DNA from 2 places in the Bacillus cihuensis genome. Region 2 is predicted to be linked to the other one. Evidence: riboswitches for the same ligand, from Rfam matches in the RefSeq annotation. Region 2 holds a riboswitch; the other holds the start of a gene.
What was found. A riboswitch is a leader RNA that binds a small molecule or an ion and turns the genes downstream of it on or off. The one in region 2 is predicted to bind thiamine pyrophosphate.
Positions count from the first base shown of each region.

Region 1: another riboswitch for thiamine pyrophosphate. It lies ahead of V179_RS0107225 (3-oxoacyl-ACP reductase); the one in region 2 lies ahead of V179_RS0117940 (ABC transporter substrate-binding protein).

Region 1 covers NZ_KI632495.1:298,165-303,645, forward strand. The annotation lists gene V179_RS0107210 (YbfB/YjiJ family MFS transporter) at 160-1,389, shown strand; partial or broken gene V179_RS29800 (helix-turn-helix domain-containing protein) at 2,018-2,333, shown strand; TPP riboswitch at 2,418-2,518, shown strand; gene V179_RS0107225 (3-oxoacyl-ACP reductase) at 2,667-3,419, shown strand; gene V179_RS0107230 (LLM class flavin-dependent oxidoreductase) at 3,502-4,809, shown strand; partial or broken gene V179_RS31580 (DinB/UmuC family translesion DNA polymerase) at 5,156-5,481, opposite strand, start outside.
Region 2 covers NZ_KI632496.1:23,337-28,817, reverse strand. The annotation lists gene V179_RS0117960 (TatD family hydrolase) at 1-616, opposite strand, end outside; gene V179_RS0117955 (ABC transporter ATP-binding protein) at 613-1,350, opposite strand; gene V179_RS0117950 (ABC transporter permease) at 1,343-2,113, opposite strand; gene V179_RS0117945 (thiamine-binding protein) at 2,110-2,403, opposite strand; gene V179_RS0117940 (ABC transporter substrate-binding protein) at 2,417-3,409, opposite strand; TPP riboswitch at 3,548-3,657, opposite strand; gene V179_RS0117930 (hypothetical protein) at 3,953-4,195, shown strand; gene V179_RS0117925 (DinB family protein) at 4,393-4,896, opposite strand; gene V179_RS0117920 (winged helix-turn-helix transcriptional regulator) at 5,222-5,481, opposite strand, start outside.

The sequences.
Region 1 (5,481 bases), on a different contig from region 2:
AAACTCCAATTTAAATGTTTACACAATAGAGTTATGTTAGAAAAAAGAGTTTCTATTATCTAAATATTTAAAAATATTTTACTCTTTATTATTAAAATTAAACGGTTAGAGCCTAAAACAATTATATACGTGCAAACACGAATAGATTTGAGGTGTTAAATGATTGGTGATAACCTGAAAATTTGGAAGTATGCTTTTGCAAGCATAATGGTTACGATAAGTGTTCAAGGTTTTGGGAGAATGTCTTATGGTATTTTGATGCCATTTATGAAAAAAAGTTTATCGCTTACATATGCACAGGCTGGTCTGTTAGGGACGGCAACATCAATCGGCTATTTAGGGATGGTTCTTTTTGCCGGTATTTTAGCATCGAAGTGGGGATCGAAGAAATTAGTCATTCTCGGGACATTGCTTGTTGCCTTTGGGCTGTTTTTCATTTCGATGATACAAAGTTATCTTGCTTGTTTGGCAGGAATGGCGCTACTTGGAATCGGAACGGCGTTTGCATATACGCCACTAGTTAATATTGTTGTTGGTTGGTTTCCGAAGCAAAGAGGGCTGATGATCGGATTTCTTCTCAGTGGATTAGGCTTGGGAACTGTTATATCAAGCTTGCTCATCCCGTATTTTACCGCATGGTTTTCAAATAATGGCTGGCGCAGCCTGTGGATTTTATATGGGATAATCTCCTTGCTGTCTGTCGTTTGTGCCTACTTTATCCTGCGGGATCCTCCCGTCCCTTTACGCAAGAAGGCTCAAAAAAGCGGATCCTTAATCCGTGAAGTCTATTTGCATAAAGGGGTCCTTACTGTAGCAATTATTTATGGATTGATTGGCTTTGCTTATTTAATCCCGCAAAGCTTCTTATTCAGTTTTATGTTAGAGGCGAATCTTGACCGCTATTCTGCTGGCCGGATTATGGCGTTAGGCGGTTTTATCTCGATATTTAGCGGACCAATATGGGGCGCGGTTTCAGATAAAATCGGCCGGAAGAAATCGCTGCTTATTACACTGTTTATTGGAGCTGTTTCGATGGTGTTTCCAGTCATTTATCCAGAATATATTGGCTTTGGCATCAGCCAGCTTCTTTGGGGCAGTACAATTGTCGGCATGCTTTCACTTATTCTGGCGCTTTCAACAGAGCAGATTCATCAATCATACGCTCCGATCGCATTAGGCTACTCTACGGTCTTTTTTGCCGTTGGACAGCTGGCAGGACCCGGACTTGGCGGCTGGATGATTGACCATATGGGAGGCATACCGTCTGCATTACTGCTTTGCTGCGGACTTTTGCTTTTAGGATTCATTCTATCTATGCAATTGAAAAAAGATGTGGTTAATGAACAGGCTGCACTTGAAAAAAATCGATGGAATGTTAATACTAAATAGATAATTTTTTGGAAAGAGGATGAAATTAAAGACCAAATCGCAAATGTGATTTGGTCTTTAATTACTTCTACAAGGCCAGCCTTCCTGTAATGAGTTGTTCCACAGTCGGGCGCTATTGTTTAATAAAATATAGATTTTTTAACGACTTTATAGTTATATTTTTTAGTTTAGTGAAGAATCTTACATCAAAATAAAACAACTATATTTTTACCTCGTTTAAATTTAGAACGGGGTAACAAACATCTGCATAATCTCAACAAATAAGCAGCATTATGGAAGAAGTAGCCTTTCTGTTCTATTCAAAGGACGTGAATTATATATACAGTTTGATCATTTAAAATTTGTTTGTTGTAAAGGGACAAGAAATTGATTGAGAAATGCGAGTCATCTATTCAATAATCGGGCCATTTTCTGGAATAAAGAGAAGGGGTTATTAGGAAGTGAAAGAAGCTCTAAGTTATTCGATTAATGGGTCTAGTTAATGAAAAAGAAGTAGATGTAAACGCTAGAATGAAGTTAATAGTTTTCGCTAGTCTGAATTTTACACTTTTGCTTCATCAATTTAAAACTCTAGTAAACTAATAATAAATGTTATTTTATTGAGGGGAGGATTTTGGAGGAGAAATTTATGTTGTATGTACAGATTCATCAATTGTATGTGCAAAAGTTTAGAAAGTCACAAATCGCAAAAGAACTTAAAGTGTCACGACCTACGATCTATAAATACTTACAGATGATTTGAGGAGACTAAAAAACTTTTAGAAGGCCCTCATCGAAAACCTAGAAAGTTAGCATCTTATCGAGACTGGATTATTGCCTGGCTGGAAGAGTATCCGCACCTTAGTGCAGCAAAAATCAGAGATTGGCTCCTGAAGCGTTATCCTGACTTGGTGATTAGGGAAAGTACTGTCAGAACATATGTGAAAGAAATGCGTGAGATCCATATAACAAAGTTATAGAAATACTTTAACTAGCCATATTTACTTGACAGAAATTTCTTAAAACTATAACATTGAATATAACTTAAATATATGCACTAGGGGTGTTATTTAACTGAGATGAGGATTACCTCAAACCCTTTGAACCTGAACTAGCTGAAACTAGCGTAGGAAAGTGTAAACTCTAATACATACTTAAAGAGCGATTGTGCCTTATTCTTACTATGTAGTTATTTGTTTTTACGCAACTTTCCTATGGGAAGGTTGCGTATTTTTTATTTTATCTATCATTTTATTATTTAAGTTTCATCAAAATTAAAAAACATAGGAGTTGTTATGATGACTAGAACAGTATTAGTAACTGGTAGTAGTAGAGGTTTAGGAGCAATTATTGTAAAGACATTGGCACAACAAGGATTTCAAGTGGTTATCAATTACTATAAAAGCCAAGATGCTGCTGAGAAGCTCGTTTCTGAGATTGGTGAAGAGAATGCTATTGCAATTCGGGCTGATGTAACAAATCGTAAAGAAGTAGATAACTTGATAAAAAAAGCAACGGAATATTTTGGTCAAATTGATGTTGTAGTCAACAATGCATTAGTAGACTTCAAATTTGATCCAAACAAACAGAAACCCTTCACAGAACTCACTTGGGATGATTATCAAAAACAACTAGATGGTACTTTAAAAGCATCATTTAATGTAGTTCAAAGCGTCATACCTCAATTTATTGAACGGCAAAATGGGAGTATTATAGGTATAGGTACTAATTTATATCAAAATCCTGTTGTACCCTACCACGAATATACAACAGCTAAAGCTGGATTAATCGGTTTTACACGTAATATCGCTTCTGAATTAGGGATATATGGTATAAAAGCGAATGTAGTTTCAGGTGGATTATTAAAAACGACTGACGCAAGTGCTGTTACAACACCAGAAGTATTCGATTTAATTGCTCAATCAACGCCATTGAAGAAGGTGACCACACCTCAAGATGTAGCCAACATGGTCGCTTATTTATCTTCGGAAAATGCCAACGGTATTACAGGTCAAAATTTCACAGTAGATGGCGGTTTGACCATGAACTAATAGCTTAAATTAACATAGATAATCCTTCAAAAAAAGGAGTATACAAGACAATTAATAATGATGTATTTTGAGGTGTAAACAAATGACAAAAACTAAAGAAAAACAACTGCACCTAGGTGTTTTGCTGTATGGTTGTGGACACCATCAAGCTGCTTGGTTAATGCCTGACTCAAGCGTTGAACGTATTGGAGACATTTCTTATTACCAATCTTTAGCACAGTTAGCAGAAATGGGTTACTTTGACGCAGTATTCTTTGCTGATAATCAATCATTTCAAGGTAAAGATTCTAGTGATATGCCGGCATTTTGGTTTGATCCGGTAGTCAATTTAACTGCTATTTCTCAAGTGACAAATCATGTGGGATTAGTTTCAACAATTTCAAGTACTTTTTCTAATCCTTTCACAGCTTCACGACAACTATTAAGTTTAGACCATATTACAAAAGGACGTGTTGGTTGGAATCTTGTTACGTCAATGACTGATTTAGAGGCGTTAAATCATAGTATGGAAGAACTACCTTCTCATGACAAACGCTATGAGAAGGCAGATGAATTTGCTGCTTTAATGAATAAGTTATTTCTTTCATGGGACAGTAATGAGTTTCTACATCATCGAGAAGAAAGAAAATTGATAAATCCTTCAAACATTCAGCCTTTTAATCACATTGGTACCCATTTTAAAGTGTATGGCCCATCCACTACGCCAAAAAGTCCGCAAGGTAAACCAGTATCAATGCAAGCAGGAGCATCTAAACAAGGCATTGCATTAGCCGCAAAATATGCCGATGCAGTCTATTCAGTGTCGTGGAACTTAAAGCAAGCAAAAAAATTTCGTGAAAAATTAGATGAACAAGTTAAACAAAGCGAAGACAGCGATAGACATATTAAAGTATTTCCAGGCTTAGTAACCTATATAGGTCATACTCATGAAGAGGCTTTAGCCAAAAAAGCAGCATTAGATGAGCAATTACCTCTTGAAACAGCTTTAAAACAGTTGAGTTTCTTTATTCAACAAGACTGTTCTAAGTGGGAAATTGATAAAGAAGTACCTCAATTACCCCCAGTAGAAGAATTTACTGGTCCAGTTGGACGTTACGAAACGATACTAGAAATTATTAATGATACACAACCTACAGTAAGAGAATTATTAGGATATCTTAATGCAGGCGGTGGACATCACACGCTGATAGGTACACCCGACGAAATTGTGGATCAGATGGAAGTCTGGTTTGAAGCTGGTGTGGCTGACGGATTTAATCTTATGCCACCTACATTACCCGGTAGTTTAGAAGACTTTGTTGAACTAATTGTTCCTGAAATGCAAAAAAGAGGTATTTTCAGAAAGAAATATGAAGGTCATACCTTCCGTGAACATTTAGGATTAACATAATAAATTATTATAAAATGACTGTACTAGTAGAAGAGGTAAGATGTTGGTATAAGTATAAAAACTTGAGAATCTTCTAACCAGCCTCAAACATGTCTACACGTAGGGGATGAACTGTTTTACGTACAGGATCATGGTCCCGTGGGCCATACGTCCTACCCTGTTTTACAGTGTCATATATCGATATTAAAAATGCTCAATCAGAATCAACTGGCTAACATTATAATACGATCGGGCAAAATAATTCAGGAAGGATCTAGAAATAAATTGAAGCTCAAAAAAGAGCTGAGGACCTCCTTCATTTTAAATAAGAAGAATTAAAATAAGCCCTCATCTTAATTGAGAGGGGCTATTTTTTATGTCCACCAACCAACTTGCTCTGATGCAATGCAGTTCCGGCGGTTGTAAATGATACAGCTCTTAACAGGGATGAGGCACCAAATTTATTTCTAATCTTGTCTACTATATATCTAAGCTCTCGTTTTTCCATCCGTCTGGCTCAAATAAATCTAATTTCATTTCATAATCATCAACCAAGTTACTAATGGACAGAGATATCTGCCTAACTGTGTTTCCTCGATAGCTTCCTTCATTAGTTGTAAACAAACCTTGTATATTTCTATCGTAATATTTGTTGGGCCCTCAATAGTCCTTGAACGATAAAAACCTCCACCA
Region 2 (5,481 bases):
TTTCCACCATCAGCTTATCTAAAGAATACTCTTTTATCAATTGTTGAATTTCCGTTTCATACAAACAATCCGGAGTGACTGAAATATAATAGCCATTTTGAATCATACGCTGAATCGTTTTTGCGTCTCCTTTAAACCAATGGAAATGTGCCTTCGTCACCGAGTGTTTCTCTAAAAGGTCGCAAACGACAGGAGCGTCATCGTATACTGCATGAAGAATAATTGGTTTATTCAGCTTTGAAGCTTGTTTTACAAACACATCTAATATTTCAATGTAAGGCTCGACTTGTATGTCTGGATGCTCAATCCGCAAGTAGTAAGGTAAGCCCACTTCACCTACAGCTACCATTTGATTTTTGTGTTCATCCAAAAATGAACATATTTGACTCAATTCCCAATCACCCGGCAGCTCTTGTTCTGGATGAAAGCCAAAAGCAGGCTTTATTCGTTGATCCATCTCTGCTAAGGCTAAATTTCTTTGAGAAGAAGCGAGATTCGTTGATACGGAAATAAGTGCTTCTACTTTGTATGCTTGCAAATCTTTTAAAATGGTTGACCGGGCACTTTCTGAATATTGATCAAAATGAATATGAGCGTCGATGATAGAATGTATCACATAATCACCCGCAATTCATTGTATATCTTTTTTTTCCAATTTAAAAATTCCTCGCTTAACAAAATCGATGCTTGCCTTGGTCTTGGAAACGGAACGACAAACTCTTTTTTCACATGGGTAGGCTTCTCTGATAACACAATAATCCGATCAGATAAATAAAGAGCTTCTTCAATATTATGGGTAACAAGCATTATAGCTCGCTTATCTTCTTCCCAAACAGATAGGAGCCAGTTTTGCATTTCGAGTCGCGTGAATTCATCTAGTGCTGAAAAAGGTTCATCTAAACAAATCAGTGATTGCGGGCTTAAGAGACTGCGAATAAATGCAACTCTCTGCTTCATTCCTCCAGAAAGCTCATAAGGATAAGCATTCTCATATCCTTTCAGGCCCGCTTTATCAATCATTTGTAATGCAAGTGCGTGATCAGTCTCTCCCACTATTTCACCACCAAGTAGGATATTACCGAGGACTGTTCGCCAAGGCAACAGCGATGGACTTTGAGGTGTGTAACTTATCGAACCAGTTTTACCGTTAATACGTTTGCCATCCAAGCTAATTGCTCCAGAATCAGGTGAATACAAACCACCAATTAATTGGAATAAAGTGCTTTTCCCACTCCCAGAAGGACCTAATATCGACACAAACTCCGCTTCTTTTACACGAAGAGACAATTGATCCAGTACTTGATTTTCACCAAATGATTTCGATATGTTCTCGATTAAAAGTTTAGTCACGCCCCTTGCCATCTCCTTTCGGCTTCCACTTCACAATCATCCGTTCCAACGATACAATCAAAGTAAAGAATACCAAGCTCAATATCATGATCAAAAAGATCGCAACAAAGACGCGATCCGTTCGAAAGGATGACGATGCTAAGGTCATATAGACACCTATTCCTTCTTTAGCCCCGAGCCATTCGGAAATAACAGCCCCCATCACACTGTATGTAGCAGATATCTTCAAACCTGAGAAGATAGACGGTAGCGCATAAGGCCATTCCAGCTTCCAAAAGATTTGTCCCTTCGAAGCTCCTGCCATTTTCATATAATGCGAAAGCTCTGAGCTCGTCTGCTTAAATCCATCCAAAGTAGCCACTGTGATCGGAAAAAAACAAACAAGCGTAATGACAATGATCTTAGGTAAGATACCAAAGCCGAACCAAATAACGAGCAATGGAGCCAACACAATGATCGGAACGTTTTGTGAGAGAATGATGATTGGATAAACCGCTTCTCTGAGCCTAGGAAGTAGATGTAGCCCAACAGCAACTGCAATACCTACACTTGCTCCAATTAAAAATCCCAAGATTGTAAGTCCGATTGTCGCTGTTAAGTGGTGATAATAATTCGACCATCCTTCAGCACCTTCTAATACGATCTGTGAGGGAGAAGGTAGGAGCCACCTCGGTATTTCGAAAAGACGACAGGACACTTCCCAAACGACGAACAAAAGGATGAGGACCAAAACTGGTCGCCATCCCTTATGCCAAATGTTCATGGGCGATATTTCTCTGTCAGTTTCTCCATAGATGCACCGCTCGGTTGATAAAGGATTTTCACTTGGGATATCACATTACTGCTACCAATCTCAATCATTCGTTGATTCATTTTCTCGATAACCGAAAAGATCTCTGTCAAATTACCTTCCATCGTTGTTTCAAGCGGGTGCACTTCATATTTAATACCCGAGTTATGAATAATAGCGATCGCTTCATCGACGTAAGGAATAACATCTTCGCCATTTTTCGTTTTCGGGATAATTTGAATGCTTACTAATGAGTCACTCATGTTGCTCTCCTCCTTAATTCGGTAAAAATTCATTGGTAAACGCTCGCTTCGCCTCTAGTTTACTTTCAAGCAAACCGTTCTCATACATCCAATTTGCATAGTCTTCCCAAACCTTTTGATCTTGAACGCCCCATTTCGAAGCGTCATCTTGATATTTGGGTGATAACCATTTTTGACTAGCTTTTACTAATTCCGAGTCTAGATCAGGAACTTCTTTAATTAAAATATCAGCTGCTTTTTCTGGATGTTCAATCGCATATTGATATCCTTTGGACACTGCTGCTACAAAAGAACGAACCGTTTTGGGATCTTCTTTTATCAAATTCTCACTAGTTGTGAGCACGGGTGTATAGTAATCTAGCTTTTTCGAGTAGTCTGTCACATATTGCATATTCAATTTCTCGCCACGCAACTCGGCTTCTATACCTGTCCAACCATAGTATATCCATGCAAAATCAATATCTCGTTTCACCGCTGTAAAAAAGTCCGTATCTCCCATATTTACAAAATCGACTTTTTCCACATCTCCACTTTCCTGTTTCATCAAAGAAGAAAGTACCGCCTTCTCTACAGGTGCTCCCCAACCGCCATACGTCTTTCCTTCATAATCTTTCGGTGAAGTAATTTTTTTATCAACTGGAGAAGCAAATCCAGACGTATTATGTTGGATAATGGCAGCAAGAGAGACTAATGGCACTCCTTGCACACGTGCTTCTGTCAAAGCTTCCTGGTAGCCTATTCCGAAGTCTGCTTTCCCCGCAGCAACAAGCTGGTCAGCACCCGCTTCACCTGGCATTATGATTTCAACATCCAACCCCTCTTCTTCAAAATACCCATTTTCCTTCGCGACATACAAACCAGTATGATTTGTATTCGGCGTCCAATCTAAAACAAGAGTGACTTTCTTTAATTTCTCCTGATTATTTCCCTTTGAACCATTGTCCTGACTATTCCCGCAAGCAGCAAGAATCAGTACCGTACATAGTAATACAAGCCATTTCTTCATCACAATTCCTCCTTTAAATATGTCTTTACAAAGCAGAAAACGAAGAAACAAGGAGGAAGATATGTAAACGTTTAAGGAATAGCGCTACGCAAAAAAGCACCGTAGGTTTATACCTAGGGTGCATATCATAACAAATAAGTCCTGTTTAAATATGTTCCCTACGCTGGTTTTAACCAGATCAGGTTCCAAGGGTATGTATCTATTGGATACGGTCTCAACCAGCAACACTGGTACCCCTACATGTTTCATTATTTAATTCGTTTTATGCTTCATTACCTTATTACTTTGCCATAGGTGGTGGGGTTTTTCAAGAGTTATGCTTAAAAAGAAGGGCGATGTTAAAGCTCATTGTTGATTTTGGCAATATGTTGACTGGAGCGGAAGGCGTGAGACTCCTGCTTAGAAAAGCGAGTCAAAAGGAGACCCCACAGGCGCACAGCGCCGAGGAGGCATCGCCTGAAGTGGAAATGACAGGTTTTCAGAAAAGCAATCAATAGAGATGGCATGCCTACTAATCTATCGGAATCCGAACTTGAAAAAATAATGACGCGTATTCTTTTATTACAAGTCAAGCATCCTAAACAGAAAATAGCAAGCTTAGTAATACCAGAGCTAGAATATGCTCAAACCTTGCCCCTCACTTACCTGGTCTATCACGATGAAGAGCCAGTCAGATACTCGGAAAGTACATGGAAATGGTCGAAATCTTCCCCCTCCACTGGAAGCTCGTCAAGTGAAAGTTATTATGGTGATAGTGGCGGTGACAGCGGCGGTGGAGCAGACTAATCTAGTAAAATTTAAATGGAAAGCCAAATACCTATTTCAATTTACGCTCAGTTACAACACTAGATTCCTCATCCAATTTAGATTTCACCACATAAAAACACGTATGAAAAGCGGTTTTTCATCGCTAACCCATACGTGTTCTTTACGTGCTATATTTAATAACAGCCAATTTTAAGAATCAATTTCTGTTTACACGATTATACTTCAGGTGCTTGTCCACCAAAAGCTGCCCACTCTTCCCTTGCCGGCCCGTATACACCAGGAACAGTTAAACCTGCCTGACGCATGAGTACAGTCATTTGGCCACGATGATGTGCTTGATGACCAATTAATAATCCAAGCACCGTGTTAATGGACCACATTTCCCCGTACATTTCTCTCTCTTCGTTCAATGTTTCGTCATTCCATTGTTCGCGAATCGAAGCGACCATCTCTTCGCTTGATGTGCGATATGCCTCAGTTATTTCACTCGCCGTTTTCGGTACTGGCGCATCATGCCGAGCCGCATTAAAAACAAGCCCTGTACGTCCAATCATTTCATCAAGCGTCGTTACGATATGCCAGGCAATCCTTCCAAGTGTGCGATCTTCAGGCGATACTTCCTGTGCTAATGATTCATCTGTTAACGCATTCAATATTTTTTGTGTAGATCCACTTTCATGCTTCCAATTTGTCAAGAAATCCTCAATTGTACTAAACATCTCTTCGCCTCCAATTAGCAATTTCCATCTATCAACATTACCTACATTCGCTAATAATATCCACATTCCTGCTAAAGATTACTATGAACTTTTGTTCTATTGTTTCTCAACCTTTCTGAATTATTTAGTTTAAAAAGTAAATCAAGATGAATTAGTTCTTAGACATACATAATACCGCCCACAAATGCGGGCGGTATTATTATATATTAAGGTATGTTTTCATTTGCATAAGGTGTTTTTAAAAGAGGAGGAATTTTCATAAAACCACTGAAAGCATTTCTATAAATTTGCCGACCGTGGACGTTTTAGTGAGATAATCTTATGCCTATTCAATCGACTTATCTTTTCCAGGTCCCGTTTCCAACACATTTTCTATATAATATTTACCCCATTCATACATAGAATCTAGAATCGGCATTAAGCTTCGTCCATGCTCAGTTAGAGAATATTCTACTTTTGGAGGAACAACAGGATAGACCTCGCGATGAATAATCAAATGATCCTCTAGTTCACGCAATTGATTCACTAACATTCGTTGCGTAATTCCTGGCATTAGCGCCTTCAGTTCACCAAAGCGTTTAGTGC